4 regions of the Leisingera sp. ANG-M6 genome follow, and region 1 is predicted to be linked to each of the others. Evidence: riboswitches for the same ligand, from Rfam matches in the RefSeq annotation. Region 1 holds a riboswitch; each other region holds the start of a gene.

Region 1 (4,136 bases):
GTATAGAGGCGCCAAGTGTCAGCCGCGGGTTCAGAGCAGCCAATGGATCCTGCATTACCCAGCGGGTCTGCGGCAGGCCAGGGTGCGTTGGCACAGCCCCGGTGATATCCGTGCCAGAGGGCGTGAACACTAGCCTGCGGCAAGTTGCGGGCAGAAACCCCTGCACGGCTTTCAGCAAGGTAGACTTACCTGCGCCGCTTTCTCCGATGACACATAGCATTCCACCCTGCTGGATGTCACAGGAAACATCTTGCAACAGCACTTTGTCTCCGGCCCTGACTGTCAGGCCTTCGAGTTGAAAGACCGGGTCATTCGGCGGCATGGCTGATCTCTGGCTTGGCTTTGTCCCAGCAGCGGTGCGCCACTAGCTCGCGGGAATAGGTATGCTGCGGGTTGGACAAAAGGATGTCAGAAACTCCGCTCTCAACAATCCGGCCGCGCTGCATAATTGCAATCCGTCCTGCAAATCGTGCGGCCAGCGCCAGGTCGTGGGTCACCATCATCACCGCGATCTCATGTTCCGCGGCGATGCGCCGGGTTTCCTGCAGCACCTGCGATGCAATCAGCGGATCCAGCGCTGAGGTCGGCTCGTCCAGGATCAAAAGTTTCGGAGCATCCATCAGGGCCATCGCCAGCAACAGACGCTGCTGCATACCTCGACTCCACTGATGCGGGTAGCTACCGCCCGGATCCGGCAGGCCAAGGGCCGATAGAATGTCCCGCTGATGTGAGGTGTGTTTTACCCTTTTGCGGCGGGCCAGCTGGTCCCATTGCCAGCGCAGGCGGCGCAGCGGATCAAAGCCATGGGCCGGGCTTTGCGGCACATATGCAATGCCATCCAGAGTGGTTTTTGCGGGCGAGGCAAAAGCACGCTGCGCGCCGTTGAACAGAATGTGCCCGCTGGTCGGACGCGCAGGGCGGGTCAGGCCCATCACGGCCCGCAAAAGAGTAGATTTGCCCGCACCGGAGCCGCCCACAACCGCCAGCCATTCTGTCGGCGCCATCTCAAGACTGACATCATGCAGAATACCCTGCCCGCCAATTTCGGCGGACAGGGCCTCGATTTTCATCAAAGGTGCCTGTTTACTCGGCAATCGCCAGCTCCGGGCTCGCCAGATAGGTTTCTGCCGGGTGGATGCGGTAGCCCTCAACCTTGCCATTGCCGACCGAAACCTGTGTCTTGTGGAACAGCGGGATCACCGGAAGGTCACGGTTGATAATGGCTTGAACCTCGGCATAGACCGGTTTGCGCTCTTCGCTTGAAAACAGGCTACGGCCCTTTTTAAGCAGTGCGTCCAGCTCAGGGTTGGAGTAGCCGGAAACATTATAGCTGCCATCCGTCGCCACCAATGTGCTGGGGAAGTAATCCGGATCGCCTTGCGGGGCGGTGCCCCAGGCCTGTAGGTGCAGGTCGATTTCGCCAGCTTTAAGTGCCTCGTTGTTTGCGCCGAATTCACCCATTGCGATTTCCGCGCCCAGACCGATCTGCTGCAGCATGATCTGCGAGATTTCCAGTGTCGGCCGCAGCGCAGCCCGGCCTTCGTAGCTACGGATCTTCAGCACGATGTCTTCGCCGTTCAGCTCCCGGATGCCATTGCCGTCACTGTCGGTAATTCCCGCCTCATCCAGCATGGCCAGCGCTTTGGCCGGGTCATAGGACAGGCTGATATCGCCGTTTACCCAGGATTTCATGCTGGCTGGGAAGATGCCATTGGCCGACTGCCCACCGACACCTGCCAGGGTCGCCGCAACGATGGTGTCACGGTCCAGGCCCAGCGAAACGGCATTCAGAAGCGTCTGGTTGGACAGTGGACCGTCATTCACCCGTGGCTGCAAGAAGAACAGTCGCGCGGTTGCCTCCGAGAACAGCTGGCCTTTGCCTTCTTCAAGCAGCTTGGCGAAATCCGGTTCCGGGTAGTTGGTGACCAGATCAACATCACCCGCCTGCAGTGCCAGTGCCGCAACCGAAGGGTCGCTGATCGCGTCGATCACCAGACGGTCAAGTTTCGGCGCGCCGCCCCAGTAATCGGCAAACCCAGTGGTCACATAAGTTTTGTCCGTTTCCGCATTTTCAAAGACAAACGGACCAGTGCCCACCAGCGGCATTGCATCGGTGCCGTCTTTCATGACAGCCGCCGACGGTTCGGTCAGCGACCACAGGAAAGCTGAGTTCGGTGCACTGGTGCGGAAGACCAGCGTTTTATCGTCAACCAGCTCGATGGATTCGATGTTCAGAAGCTTGACCAGGCGCGGGTTATTCCCGGGGTGGCCCTCTTCGCTCAGCTTTTCAAACGACTCTTTGACAGCCTGGGCGGTGACCGCAGAGCCATCATGGAATTTTACACCCTCGCGCAGGGTGATTTTCCATTCCCGTTCAGACAGGTTTTCAAAACCGGTGGCAAGGCGCGGCTGAAGGGTCATGTCATAGCCGATACCAATCAGCGTTTCCGACACGCCTGCCCGGTTGCTGAGCCAGCCATTCTGGCGGGCACGGGGATCAGGAATGCTGCTTTTGGGGCCAAACGGCGCGGCAATCACCATTTCCAATTTGGTTTCTGCGGCTGCAGGGCTCAAAAGCGCCGCAGCGGCGAGGCAGGTTGCGGCGAGGGTTTTGGTCCAGAAAGCGCGTGAATAATTCGGCATGTCCTTGGTCCTTAGGTTTCTGACAAGGGAATTTTGGGGTGAGGTGTACAAGTTATGTGATAATATAACAAGCGCTGATTCAGTGGACAGCTGCGTCAGCTCAGGTGTTAGGCAGGCAGCTGCGGAACCTGCATGGACAAGATGATGTCAGGGACGGCAACCGCACCTGCGGCTACGTCCAAGCAAGCCCAAACAGTGGGAGCAAGTTTCCGAGATACGCAGGATGCGTGCCATGAGGCCTCCTTCCAGGACGCCCCGTCCCGGTGTGGTTGAAATCGCGATGGCAGGTCTCCTGACTTGCGGGTCTTGGCTGCGCCATCCTTCCCAGCCATACGGCCAGTGGGTGCTTGGCGTCGCTATCCGCTTACAGTTGCGGGGGCAGTCACGGATTTAGCGCCTGTTGGCTACACCTCACCGTGTTCCCTTTTCATCCTCTCAGCATTTTGCCTTGAGGAACCATCGAAAGCAGGTAGGCGAACGCTGACAGAATTGTCAATTGCCCCGAACCAATAGGTAAGGGCTCGAGGTGGGCCAAAAGCTGCAAGTTTCAAGAGGGTCAGTTTCAATGGAAATGACCTTTGCAGCTAATGGTTCAGCCAAATTGCCTCAGTAGCCTGTATTGTAATGAACCGGCCTGTCAGGCAGTGCCTCTATTAAGTTGGCTTCCCTGCGCGAAGCCGACACTCGGGGCACCCCTAGCTGCAATTGGGGCGGAAGTCAGCTCCGTCCGGCGACCTGTGGATTCGGGTGACAGATCTCTCTGCAGCATGCTTGAACGGCTGTTTTTTACGCCGCTCAGCGGCGCCCAAAATGATGCAGTTGCGACGATTTTGTTGCGGCGAGCACGCGCAGCGAAGAAATCCAAGGTACAAGTTGGGCTCGAACCTGCCGTCCATTGCATGAAGCTGCGACGTCAGCTGCCTGCGTAAAGAGGACACAGGATGGCGCCTTGGCTGCGTTTGCAGCGAAAACCGGCCTGTCTTGGGTCAGAAATGCTTGACAATTGGGGTGGAAATGCCTGGCAGGTGCAGGCAATTTTTCCTTAAAAACAGTCAGCATCGGGTCAGCTTTGCCTGACGTTTGACACAAATTGTCGGGCGACACATAGTTTTGCCATTTGCGACAGAACCTTTCCTTTTTCGTGTCTCCAACATCCCCGCTCGCGCCTCCTGTTCCGCCAGTGGTGTCAATCGGCATGGAACTTTGACCCCCTATAGGCATCCAAAATTGACCCCCTGTTTGACGTGCGGTTAGCTGGCCCGATGCGGTGTAGCCTCCACCAAGCGAAGCCGTATCGTGCCAGCGTCGGCTCGACTATTCTCGGGTTTTGAAGCGCCAGCTCTCGTTGCCCGTTTCGACGATGTCGCAATGGTGGGTAAGGCGGTCGAGCAGCGCGGTAGTCATCTTGGCGTCGCCGAAGACCGAGGGCCATTCGCCGAAGTCGAGGTTGGTCTTCACGATGATCGATGTGCGCTCGTAGAGGCGGCTGATGA
Region 2 (4,136 bases), on a different contig from region 1:
CCGGGCCCGCCTGAAGTTCAAGCTGCATAACCTGCTGGAAAGGCTTGGCAGCACCAGTCCGTTTGACGTGGTGTTCCTGCGCAACGTGCTGATCTATTTCACTGGCGAAGACCAGGAGAAGATCCTTCAGAATGTGCGGGACTTGATCAAGCCGGATGGCGTCCTGTTCATTGGAGAAAGCGAGACGCTGAACAATCTCCGTACCGGCTTTGAACAAGTGGCGCCGATCATCTACCGGCCCGCCGCCAGGGTAGGCAGCCCATGTGCATGAATGACATCCAGAAAATCCACGTGCAGATCGGCCAGGTGAAAACCGGCCGGGCCGGGCAGTCGCTGAATGCGATCCTCGGCTCCTGCATCGGTCTGGGGCTGCTGTACCCGGCCAAGGGGATCTATGGGCTGGCGCATTGCCTGCTTGCCAAGTCACCGGACAGCTCTGATGCAATATGCGGCAGGCATGTGGACCAGGCTGTCAATTCGCTGCAGTCCCTGATGGAGGTGTCGGGCAAGGAGCTGCGCAAACTCCAGGCGATTGTCGTTGGCGGTGCCAACATGACGATGCCGGCAGATACGGATCCTGCGCGTCTTGTCGGCAGCATCAACGCCCGCTCCGCCTACCGGTCGCTGCGGGACGCCGGCGTCCGCAACATTCACGAGGATGTCGGCGGCATGCAGGGGCGGCAGGTGACCATCGATTGCAGCAGCGGCGAATTCACAGTCAAAGCGATTCCGCGCCTGGGGGGACAATCATGAAACCGGAGACTTCAAACCCGCTGATCCTTGGCGCGCAATCTTCGGCTAGCGATCTGGCAGGCTGCCCAGCGGTTGGAGTTGGGGACAGCAGTGTTCCTCAGAAGGAACTGGCCCAGCCGCACAATGTGCGGGCAAAACGGGGGAAGCCGGACAAATACGGTTCATTCCTGATCGACGACAGCGAGTTTGCAATCTCCGTCTCGGCGCTCCAGGAGATCGTGAATGAACCGGATGAGATTTCACCTGTGCCGCTTGCGCCGTCCTACATGCTGGGGCTTTTCAACCTCAGGGGCATGATTGTTCCGGTGATTGATTTGCGCAGCCTGCTTGAGTTTCCGGCTATTGAGCGCGCGCAATCGCGCAAGGTTGCAATTGTCGAACATGGCGAACACTGCATTGGCCTTCTTTTCGACAGAACGGGTGAAGTCCTGAACGGAAAAGGCGTGGCGCGGGTCGATTTCCGCCCCAATGGCGACGGCATCAAGGATGTTGTTATCGACGGGGTTTTGAAATTCAATGACGGCGAAAGGCTGGTTCAGGTCCTAGACCCGCACGAACTGCTGAACCTGGAAAAACTGCCGCGGGCTGACAACGGCCCCGGACAGGAAACGGTCAAACTCAGCAGAGGCAAAAAGCTCGCCTGCGTTTCATTTCAAACCGGCCACACGACCTGCGCCATCGACCTGCGGTTTGTAAAGGAGGTCAGAACCGTTCCCAAGCTGGAACAGTCGCTGCTGGTGGGTGGCAATGTGATCGGCACTGCAAATCTGCGCGGCGTTATCCTGCCCGTCATAGATTTCCGCGGATTCATGGGAGATAGTGCAAAATTTGTGCTTGGGGCCACGATCCCCAAGGAGCGCAGAATGCTGATCATCGACACCGCAGAAGGGCCGGTCGGGCTCATGGTCTTTTCCATCGACAGCATCCTGCCCTATTTCGAGGATGAAGTGCTGCTCTTTGCCAAGCTGGCCCTGCCGCGCGGTGATCTTGTGAACGGGTGTCTGCTGGATAAGAACAACCAGATTGTCATGATGCTTGATCCGGCAAAGCTATTGCAGGAGCCAAGTTTTGTGGCTGCGGCCAAAGCCTGCCAGGAGATTTTTCCACCCGAGAAAACGGAAGAAGAGGCCGCTGAACTGGAGGCCCGCGCGGCAAGGCGCACATTTATCAAGTTCACTTTCGAAAAACGGTTCGCGCTCGACACCTCCGAAGTCAGCGAGGTGATCAACCGCCCAATTGACCTGCTCGAACCGCCGTTTTCACTGAGCTTCGTCGAAGGCATCCTGAATTTGCGGGGAGAGCTTATCACCCTGTTCAATCCACGTGTGCTGTATGGGCTGCCGCCCGGGTCCGGCCGCGATCAGAAAGTGCTGATTTTCAAGCATGACGCGCAGAAGTTTGGAATACTCGTGGACACCGTCGATGAAATAATCATCACGACGGAGAACCGCGTGGCTGAACTGAAGCCCTTGGACCAGCAGAATACCTCCAAGAGCATCGCTGAGGATGTATCCGGGTGCCTGCAGCACAAAACACCAGACGGCAGGTTCGAGTCGATTTTGATCCTGGATACGAACGCACTGGTAGACCGGTGCTTCAAGGCGGCCTAGAGCACTCAGCGCTTTCGGTTTCCGCAATTAACTGCCGCGGGTCCTGGGTCGATGCCTGCACGGAGCGTGGAGTTGCATGACTAGACCCGAAGAATTCTGCTGACCGACGAAGTTTTTCTTGCCGCAAGAGAAGTGATGCGCTACCCGCGCTTTACCGGTCCCGTAAGGGCTAAGAGGGAATCCGCGGTGCCGCCTGGCGCCAAACGGAACTGCCCCCGCAACTGTAGGCGGCGAGTGCTGTCCCATCGTGTCACTGGGCCTGAAGGGTCCGGGAAGACGGGACAGACAGTGACCCGCCAGTCAGGAGACCTGCCGGTGAAAACCGAAACACACCGGACGGGGTTGTCCGGGGAGGTTGCCGGCTAGATGCGCCGCCCGTTCCTGGCGCCGCAAGAAGGGGAAACCCTCCGCCTTGCCGGTCAATGCCCTTCACCCGTTCTCCGGTCATTGACACATGGAGATCGAAGATCATGTTTCTGCGTTCCGGCCTCATGGGCCTTTCATTCGTTGCGGCAGCTCAGGCCGCAGCAGCCAGCGAAAACTTTCCGCTGACTATTCAAAACTGCGGTGAAACCGTCACTTTCGAGGCACCGGTTGCGTCCTCCGTGACCGTTGGCCAAGCCGCAACAGAGGTACTTTATGCGCTGGGTCTGGGTGGCAAGGTGCTGGGCACCTCGGTCTGGTTCAACGATGTTCTGCCCGAGTACGCCGCACTGAACGACAAGGTTGAGCGCCTGGCCGACAATGACCCAAGCTTTGAAAGCGTTGTGGCCAAGCGCCCGGGCCTGGTGGCTGCCCAGTATGAGTGGCATATCGGTCCCGAAGGCATCGTCGCCAAGCGCGAGCAGTTTCATGATCTTGGTATCCCGACCTATGTGATGCCCGCGGACTGCGTCGGCAAGGACAACACCACCGGCGGCGACGGCACCCGGACCGAGATGTTCACCACCGACAGCCTCTATCAGGGCATTGAGGAATTGGCGGCGATCTTCGGCGAGGCAGAAAAAGGCGCTGAGCTGGTCGCCGACTACAAGGCTCGTGAGGCCGCGGCTGTGGCCAAGGCGCAAGAGGTTGCGCTGGACGACGCCTCCGCTGTGTTCTGGTTCTCCTCGCCCGAGATGGAAAGCGACCCGTTCGTGGCCGGCCAGAAGGGCGCACCGGGCTACATGATGCAGCAGCTGGGCCTGAAAAACGTCATTGAGACCGACGAGGAATGGCCGACCGTCGGTTGGGAGACCATCGCGAAAGCCAACCCGACGGTGATCGTGATTGCCCGTATGGACCGCCGCCGCTTTGCCGCTGATGACTACGAGAAGAAGCTTGAGTTCCTGCGCAATGACCCGGTCGCCAGCCAGATGGATGCGGTTAAAAACAACCGCATCGTGGTGATGGACGCCCAGGCGATGGACGCCACCATCCGCGCCATCCCGGCGCTGGAAGACTTGGCGGAAGAACTCAGCGCGATCGGCAACGGCGCATGAGTGCAGCCGCCGTACTGGCCTGGCAGGGCTTCCGGGGCGCTTGCCTTGCCCTGCCGGTGCTGGCCGCGGCGGTTCTGGCAGGCGCAATGATCGGGGAAACCTCGCTTGCGCCTGACCTTGTCTTGTCCGTTTTGGCCAACAAGCTGGCCGGGGCGGGCCTACCGGTGGACCCGGTGGATCAGGGCATCATCTGGAGCTACCGGCTGCCGCGGGCGCTGGTGGCTGCAGCCTGCGGGGCGGCGCTGGCGGTTGCGGGTGTAGTGCTGCAGGCCTTGCTGCGCAACGCGCTGGC
Region 3 (4,136 bases), on a different contig from region 1:
TCGATCCGGTCCAGCACCCAGTCCAGCGCGGAGGTGAAGCCGTCAGGTGACAGCGCTCCGCGTGGTGCCGCGGCGGCGGCAAAGGCGAAGCCGTGTGTGTAATCCACCAGCAGGCACAGAAGGGTGCGGGCCTCTGAGCCGGATACGCCTGCGGCGGTGACTTCCGCCTCGATCAGCCGGGTCAGCCCGGTCAGGGCAGGACCGATCAGGGACGGGTTTTCCAGGATGCATTTCGCAAGTTCCGGGTGCCGGGTCACCTGGGTGCAATAGCGGGTCATCAGGTCACGCAGCCGCAATTTGGGCGTTGCCGCTTCTGACGGTGCATCCGCGCCTTCAAACGCAATGCCGACGAGGGATGCGATCATCTCGTCCCTGGTGCCGGCGTGATGGGCAACGGCCATTGGGGTGACGCCAAGCGCCGCTGCCAGTGCCTTGAACGTGAGGGCCTTGCTGTCACCTTCGTCAAGCAGCTCCAAGGCTTTCTGCAGCACATCATCCTTGCTGAGGGTGCGGCTGCCCTTGGGCGGGCGACCCATGCGCGGGGGCATTGGTCAGGCCACCTGGAACGTGGTCTGGACCATGCCGGTGGGCAGGATGCGGGAGCTTGCCACCTTGAGGTCGATGTCCCGGTCCAGGCTGCCGAACAGGGGGATGCCGCTGCCGATCAGGATCGGAACCGTTGTGATGGTCAGATCGGCGATCAGCCCCTGGCGCAGGAAGGACTGCACCATCCGGCCGCCGTCGACATAGGCGCGGGTCCAGCCTTGCTCTTGCAGCTCCTGCATAAGGTCTGCGGGTGCGGCGGTGCTGAGGCGCACCTTGTCCTTCAGCTCTTCGGGAATGTCCTGTTCACTCAGGCTGTTGCTGAGGACCACAACCGGTTTGGTGTAGGGCCATTGGCCGAACCCCAGCACGGTGCGGAATGAGCCCGTCCCCATGACCAGCCCGTCTACGCTGTCCATGAAGGCGGCAAAACCGCCATCGTCATCTTCGGCGTCGGGCTGTTTGAGCAGCCAGTCCAGCGAATGGTCCTGCCGGGCCACGAAGCCGTCGAGGCTGGTGGCGATGAAGACGTGGCCGGTGGTCATCGGATTCTCCTGCATATCATTTAACTATACGTCATATAGTTAAATGCAATTCGTGTTCCAAGGGGCCAGCGTAAGATTCGCTGCGTGCGAATCGATCTGCAGCGGCTGGCAGCGCCTAACCGCATGAAAGATAAGCGCTTGCCGCAAACGGGCTGGCGGATGCCGGTTTGAGATTCTGGACATCCCTGTCCCTGCAGGCATGGCAAACATGCATGTCTTTTTCCGGTTTTGGCGGGTCGGATTTGTCTCCGCCGGCGGCGCGGGATTCGGGCATTTTCCGCTTCAGCAAGGTGCCGCCCCTAGGGGTGGAGAATTGGGAAGCTGGTGAAATTCCGGCACTGCCCCCGCAACGGTGACCCCGGGCAAGGCATGGCAATAACCACTGAAGCAACGGCTTCGGGAAGGTGCCAGGCCCCGCCGCCGAATGGCCCCGGGACAGTCCGGAAACCAGCCTTGCCCCGAAAACGTCAACCGCGGGCGGCGGCGGGGCGGTTGCAGGCGCGTGGCCTGCAATCTCTCTATCCATGCCCGCAGCCAAGCCAACCTGCCGCGGGGATGCGGCAAAGGAGAGAAGCAGATGCTTCACGACAGCGAAATTCTGGCCAAACTGGTCGCCCGTCAGAAAAACTATTCCCTGGAGCAGGCGTTTTACACCGACCCGGGCGTGCTGGATCTGGACATGCGCCAGATCTTCTACCGCGAATGGCTGTTTGCCATTCCCGCCTGCGAGATCCCGAAGGCGGGCAACTTCGTGACCCATCAGGTCGGCGCCTACAACGTCATCATCGTGCGCGGCACCGATGGCGAGGTGCGTGCCTTCCACAACGCCTGCCGCCACCGCGGTTCTGTTGTGTGCAAGGCCAAGAAGGGCAACTCGCCCAAGCTGGTCTGCCCCTACCACCAGTGGACCTACGAGCTGGACGGCTCACTGCTGTGGGCGCGCGATATGGGGCCGGACTTCGATGCCTCCAAACACGGGCTGAAGCCGGTGCATTGCCGTGACCTGGCCGGCTTGATCTACATCTGCCTGGCGGATGAGGCGCCGGACTTCGACGCTTTTGCCGCAGTTGCGCGCCCCTATCTGGAGCCGCATGACCTGGGTAACGCTAAGGTCGCCTATGAAAGCTCGATCATCGAGAACGGCAACTGGAAGCTGGTCTGGGAGAACAACCGCGAGTGCTATCACTGCGGCGGCAACCACCCGTCACTGTGCCGGACCTTCCCGGAAGATCCGTCGGTGACCGGCGTCGAGGGCGGTGAGACCCCGCCGCATCTGCAAAAGCATTTCGACCGGATCGAAGCGGCGGGCGTGCCGGCGCAGTTCCAGATCGATGCGCGCGGCCAGTACCGGGTGGCGCGGATGCCACTGAACGAGGGCGCCGAGAGCTATACCATGGACGGCAAGGCGGCAGTGGCCAAGAAACTCGGCCGGGTGCCCTTTGCCGATGCCGGCACGCTCTTGAAGTTCCATTACCCGACCACCTGGAACCACTTCCTGCCAGATCATTCCATCGTGTTCCGGGTGACCCCGATTAGCCCGACCGAAACCGAAGTCACCACCAAGTGGCTGGTGCACAAGGACGCGGTGGAAGGTCAGGACTATGACCTGAAGCGGCTGACCGAGGTCTGGGTTGCCACCAACGACGAGGACCGCATCGTGGTAGAGGACAACCAGCGCGGCATCAACTCGCCCGCTTATGAGCCCGGTCCCTATTCGGAAGTGCAGGAGAGCGGCGTCATCCAGTTCTCCAACTGGTACGCCGACCATCTGACCCGCGCGCTGACCGGCCGCCACCTGATCGCGGCGGAGTAAGCGTATGGGACTGCAGGCAAACTTCGAGACGCTGGACGAAACCCTGGCGTGGAAGGACGACGAGATGCTGGAATGCGTCTCTGTCGTGCCGGAAGCGCCGAACACCGCCACCTTCAGCTTCCGCGCGCCTTCGGGCGCGTGGTTCAAATACCAGCCGGGCCAGTTCCTGACCCTGGAGCTGCCGGTGCCGGGGGAGACAGTCTGGCGGACCTATACGATCAGCTCCTCGCCGTCGCGGCCCTTGTCGATCTCAGTGACGGTGAAGGCGCAAGGAGACAGCATCGGCACCCGCTGGATGCTGGACAGCCTGAAACCGGGCATGTTCCTCAAGGCCTCCGGCCCGGCGGGCGTGTTCACCCTGCCCAAGCGCCCGAACGGCAAGTTCCTGTTCATCTCCGCAGGCTCCGGGATCACACCCAGCCTGTCGATGACCCAGTACCTGTTCGACCGCGGCCAATCGCCGGACGTCTGTTTCATCAACTGCGCCAAGCGCCCCAGCGAGATCATCGCCCGGCGCCAGCTTGAGGGCATGGCGGCGCGGGTGCCGGGCATCAAGCTGCACTTCGTTGTGGAGGAGGACGACCCCTATCAGGTCTGGACCGGCTACCGCGGGCAGCTCAATCAGATCATGCTGGGCCTGATCGCCGGTGACTACCTGGAGCGCGAGGTCTATTGCTGCGGGCCGGAGCCGTTCATGCAGGCGGTGCGCGACATGCTGAACGGCCTGGGCTTCGACATGGAGAACTACAACCAGGAAAGCTTTGGCGCGCCGGTGGAGACAGAGGCAGATGCGCCGGAGCTGGACGATGTTGTTCCGGCAGAAACCGCCGCCGCCGAGATCACTTTTGCAGCGTCGGGCGTCACCGCAACCTGCACCGAGACCGACACCGTGCTGGCAGTGGCCAAGGCGTCGGGCCTCAACATCCCGTCGGGATGCACCTTCGGCATTTGCGGCACCTGCAAGGTCAAGAAGACCGCAGGCGACGTGCATATGGTCCACAACGGCGGCATCTCGGAAGAGGACGTGGAGGCAGGGTATATCCTGGCCTGCTGCTCCAACCCGATTGGCCGGGTCGAAGTGGAAATCTGATCTGTCGGAGGGCCTCCCGCGGGCCCTCCGCTCCCTTCTGGTCCGGGCCTGCGGCGATAAAGGGATTGACGCCGCGCCCGTCCCTTGGTCAACACGGGGCCAAGCCTCATACCCCCGTTGCGACACAGGACCATCAGACCATGAC
Region 4 (4,136 bases), on a different contig from region 1:
GTGCAAGCGCCGCCTGAGCAGCGACGGCGCCGCCGGCGTCGCACAGGGATTGCAGGCGGCGCAGGGTGGAGACTGGCAGGGTGGACAGCTCATCCAGCCGCGCATCCTCGCGGCCGTCTGCTGGCAGGATGGCCAGCGCGATGCCCTTGCGCCGGGCAAGGTCTTGCAGGGTAGCAAGGCCGTAGGACCAGTAGCTTTCGCCGCCAATCAGGCGGACAAGGACGCCCTTGGCGCCTTCCAGTGTCTGTTCCGCGTAAACGTCGACCGACAGCGGGTGCTTGAGCGCCACAAGGTTGGCGAGGCGCAAGCTGGGCAGCTTGCCGTCCGCACGGTGCCAGCCCGCCGCAAAGGCGCCGAGGTCGCTGTCGGAGAAGGACAGCACCACAAGGTCCGCGGGCGTCTGCCCGAGGTCCTGCGGGGTGTCGGTCTCGTCAAGGCCGTGGCTTTCGCGGAAGACGACGTGCATCAGTTTCTGCCTTTCCCGGCCAGCAAAATGGTGTCCCGGGGCGGAAGCCCCGGATTGCGCCCGACCCGCCCCCATGGGCGGGCGCGATTGCGCCCACCCCGGGACGGGCGCGATCCTTTCCGCTCATGAAGTTTACGGGTCAGGGGCATCAGCTTACGCCCCCAGCTCGGCGCGGATGGCCTGTTCGTCGATGTCGTCATGCTCGGCGATAACCACCAGCGCGGTTTTGCGCGGCTGCGCGCCCCAGGGCTGGTCATACTGGGCGCGCAGGCGCTCGCCCACGGCCTGAACCAGCATCCGCATCGGTTTCCCCTCCACCGCGACATAGCCTTTGACGCGCAGGATATTGCGCTCGCGGGCGAGTTTCACGATAGCATTCTGCAGCGCTTCGGGGTCGGAGACTTCGCCCATTTCGACAACGATGCTTTCAAAATCGTCATGCTCGTGGTCGTGGTGGCCGTCGTGGTGGCTGGGGCGCGCCTCCAGATCGTCTTCGGCAGCGGCATTCAGGCCCAGAATGATGCGCGGGTCGATGACGCCTTCGCTCATCGGCAGGATCGGCAGCTTGCGCGGTGCCTCGGCCTCGATCACCGCGCGGGCCTTCTCGACACCTGCGTCGCCGGCCAGATCGGCCTTGGACAGCAGCACGATGTCGGCGCAGGAGATCTGATCCTCGAACACTTCGCTGAGCGGGGTTTCGTGGTCGATGCTGTCGTCCGCCTCGCGCTGGGCCTGCACGGCGTCCAGGTCGGGGGCGAACTGGCCCTTGGCGACCGCCTCGGCATCGGCCAGCGCAATCACGCCGTCGACGGTGATGCGGGAGCGGATCGCGGGCCAGTCAAAGGCTTTCAGCAGCGGTTTGGGCAGCGCCAGGCCGGAGGTTTCGATCACGATGTGATCGGGCTTTTCGGGCAGGTCCATCAGCTGTTCGATGGTGGGGATGAAGTCATCGGCCACGGTGCAGCAGATACAGCCGTTTGCCAGCTCCATGATGTTCTCCGCTGGGCAGTTTTCATCAGCGCAGGATTTCAGGATGTCACCGTCAACGCCAGCGGTGCCGAACTCGTTCACCACAACCGCCAGGCGCTTGCCCTGCGGGTTCTGCATCAGGTGGCGGATCAGGGTGGTCTTGCCCGCACCGAGGAAGCCGGTGATGACGGTGACGGGGATCTTGTTGAGGTCGCTCATGTTTACTCCTCGGAGAAGAACTTGGCCGGCGGGATGCGGGCAACGGATTGCTTGCGGAAAGTCTGCGGGCGCTCGCGCCAGGGCACGACCCCATCGGTAGTGGCGGCATAGGCTGCGGCGCCTTCCAGAATTTCGGGGACATGCTGGTCCGGGTCGAGGTCGCCGTAGACATAGGTCCAGCGTTCTTCGCCGCCGACCAAGGCCACGGCGCAGCCGCGCTTGCAGGAGGACAGGCATTCGACGCCGCGCAGGCGAACGCCTTCGGGCATTCCGGCTTCTTCCAGGGCTGTGTGAAGGATGGCGCCGGGGCGGGCGGCCTCCGGGTCGGCGCCCTCGCGGCGGCAGGTGAGGCAAACGGTCAGCGTGACCGGTCCCTGGGTGCTGGCAGTCTTGCCTGCCATATCGTCAGCCATCAGCGCGTCTCCTGTCGCGGCAGGGCGTGCGGGATGGCCAGAAAGGAACTGTGTCGTGCCAGTCCCTCACCCGGTCGCAGAACACCCCGTCTGCCCGTTGATCTCTCTCTCGCTGGCAGGTCTCCCGGCTTGCGGATGCCAAGGCGCTCAGGCCTTGCCGGCCATCCTGCCTTCCCGGGACGTATTCCCAGTGGCATGGCGGCCTCATCCGGTCACGGTCGCGGGGGCGGCTGTGCTTGAGCCTTGGCAAGGCCTTCACATTCCCTCTTCGCCTGTTTTCACAGGAACCAGCTGAACCCCCTTGCGCTATGGCGGGCTTCTTTGTCAAGACATGGGGTCAAACAGCTGGAGAGCCCCCATGAGCGAAAAGTCTGAAACCGGCATCTCAGAGGAAGAAGCCGCCCGTCACGCCTCCAAGATGGCCAAGAAGAAGGCCGCGCGCGACCGGATGATGAAGACCAAGGAAGGCGAGAAGGGCCTAATCATCGTCCACACCGGGCCGGGCAAGGGCAAATCCTCCTCCGGCTTCGGCATGATCATGCGCTGCATTGCCCATGGGATGCCGTCCGCCGTGGTGCAGTTCATCAAGGGCGCCTGGCAGACCGGCGAGCGCACCCTGATCGAGGAGAACTTCAGCGATCTCTGCCAGTTCTATGCGATGGGCGAGGGCTTCACCTGGGAAACCCAGGACAAGGCGCGCGACATTGCCGCCGCGCAGAAGGGCTGGGAAAAGGCCAAGGAGATGATCCTGGACGAGCGCAATACCATGGTTCTGCTCGACGAGATCAACATCGCGCTGCGTTATGAGTATCTGGACCTGGAGGAGGTGCTGGAGTTCCTGGTGGAGCAGAAGCCGCCGATGACCCATGTGGTGCTGACAGGGCGCAACGCCAAGGAGGAGCTGATCGAGATCGCCGACCTAGTGACCGAGATGGGGCAGATCAAACACCCGTTCCGCGCCGGCGTGAAGGCGCAGAAGGGCGTGGAGTTTTAAGACCCTTTCAGAATGTCCTGCCCGGCGGCACGCCGGGCAGCGCCCGTCCCGCCCCCACGGGCCGGGCGCTTCGCTTCCACCCCGCCGGGCCGGGCGCCACCCTTTGAGTTATGCCGCCAACTGCGCCGCTTTGCCTTGAATATAGGCATCCACCGCGGCGCGCTGGGCTTCATCCAGCCGCAGTCCCAGCTTGGTGCGCCGCCACAGGTAGTCGTCTCCGGTCCGTACCCATTCGCGGGCAATTGCCCAGTCCAGTTCCCGCGCGGTGATCGTCGCCCCGAAGTCCTGCCCCATATCAGCGGCGGATTTGGCCTCGCCCAGCACCGCCCAGGCCTCGGTGCCATAGGCGCGGATCAGGCGGCGGGTCCAATAGGGCGAAAGGAACGGATAGTCCGCCGCGAGTTTGCCTTGCAGCTTTTCCACATCCGCCACCGCAAAATCGCCGCCGGGCAGGGCCACGCCTGCGGTCCAGTCCGCGGGCAGCTGCGGGAAAACCTCGCCGATTTTCGCCAGCGCCGCTTCGGCCAGTTTGCGGTAGGTGGTGATTTTGCCGCCGAAGACATTCAAGAGGGGCGCCTGTGCCTGATCCAGTGTCAGCACATATTCGCGGGTCGCCGCGGTGGCAGAGCTGGCGCCGTCGTCATAAAGCGGGCGCACGCCGGAATAGGTCCAGACAATATCCTCGCGCTTGAGCGGCTGATTGAAATATCCTGATGCAAAATCAATCAGGTAGTCCTGCTCCTTTGCGGTGCATTCCGGCGCGGTGTCCGGATCGGAGTGGTCGCTGTCCGTTGTGCCGATGAGGGTGAAGTCTTCCTCATAGGGAATGGCAAAGATGATCCGCCCGTCGGTTCCCTGGAAGAAGTAGCAGCGCCCGTGGTCAAACAGCTTCGGCACCACGATATGGCTGCCGCGCACCAGGCGGATGTTCTCGCGGCTGTTCTGGCCCAGCTTCTGATGCAGCACATCGGCGACCCAGGGCCCGCCCGCGTTGATCAGCATTTTCGCGCGGCGCTGATGGGTTTCGCCGCTGGCCTGATCCTGTAGGGTGATCACCCAGTGGTCCGCATGGCGT

Evidence for each region. A riboswitch is a leader RNA that binds a small molecule or an ion and turns the genes downstream of it on or off. The one in region 1 is predicted to bind cobalamin.
Region 2: it holds a riboswitch for cobalamin, as region 1 does, so the genes downstream of both, RA24_RS19185 (ABC transporter substrate-binding protein) here and RA24_RS12210 (ABC transporter substrate-binding protein) in region 1, are expected to answer to the same signal.
Region 3: it holds a riboswitch for cobalamin, as region 1 does, so the genes downstream of both, RA24_RS10955 (aromatic ring-hydroxylating oxygenase subunit alpha) here and RA24_RS12210 (ABC transporter substrate-binding protein) in region 1, are expected to answer to the same signal.
Region 4: it holds a riboswitch for cobalamin, as region 1 does, so the genes downstream of both, RA24_RS01530 (DUF1636 family protein) here and RA24_RS12210 (ABC transporter substrate-binding protein) in region 1, are expected to answer to the same signal.

What each region holds. Positions count from the first base shown of each region.
Region 1 is NZ_JWLG01000014.1:30,712-34,847, reverse strand. It holds gene RA24_RS12220 (ATP-binding cassette domain-containing protein) at 1-322, opposite strand, end outside; gene RA24_RS12215 (ATP-binding cassette domain-containing protein) at 309-1,070, opposite strand; gene RA24_RS12210 (ABC transporter substrate-binding protein) at 1,084-2,643, opposite strand; cobalamin riboswitch at 2,909-3,119, opposite strand; gene RA24_RS22265 (hypothetical protein) at 3,439-3,840, opposite strand; partial or broken gene istB (IS21-like element helper ATPase IstB) at 3,958-4,136, opposite strand, start outside.
Region 2 is NZ_JWLG01000022.1:91,045-95,180, forward strand. It holds gene RA24_RS19170 (CheR family methyltransferase) at 1-271, shown strand, start outside; gene RA24_RS19175 (chemotaxis protein CheD) at 262-753, shown strand; gene RA24_RS19180 (chemotaxis protein CheW) at 750-2,363, shown strand; cobalamin riboswitch at 2,502-2,694, shown strand; gene RA24_RS19185 (ABC transporter substrate-binding protein) at 2,834-3,844, shown strand; gene RA24_RS19190 (FecCD family ABC transporter permease) at 3,841-4,136, shown strand, end outside.
Region 3 is NZ_JWLG01000013.1:218,528-222,663, forward strand. It holds gene RA24_RS10945 (TetR/AcrR family transcriptional regulator) at 1-548, opposite strand, end outside; gene RA24_RS10950 (dihydrofolate reductase family protein) at 552-1,103, opposite strand; cobalamin riboswitch at 1,360-1,558, shown strand; gene RA24_RS10955 (aromatic ring-hydroxylating oxygenase subunit alpha) at 1,666-2,901, shown strand; gene RA24_RS10960 (hybrid-cluster NAD(P)-dependent oxidoreductase) at 2,906-3,991, shown strand; gene rpiB (ribose 5-phosphate isomerase B) at 4,132-4,136, shown strand, end outside.
Region 4 is NZ_JWLG01000003.1:23,175-27,310, reverse strand. It holds gene cobN (cobaltochelatase subunit CobN) at 1-466, opposite strand, end outside; gene cobW (cobalamin biosynthesis protein CobW) at 620-1,654, opposite strand; gene RA24_RS01530 (DUF1636 family protein) at 1,657-2,067, opposite strand; cobalamin riboswitch at 2,165-2,374, opposite strand; gene cobO (cob(I)yrinic acid a,c-diamide adenosyltransferase) at 2,426-3,061, shown strand; gene glpD (glycerol-3-phosphate dehydrogenase) at 3,170-4,136, opposite strand, start outside.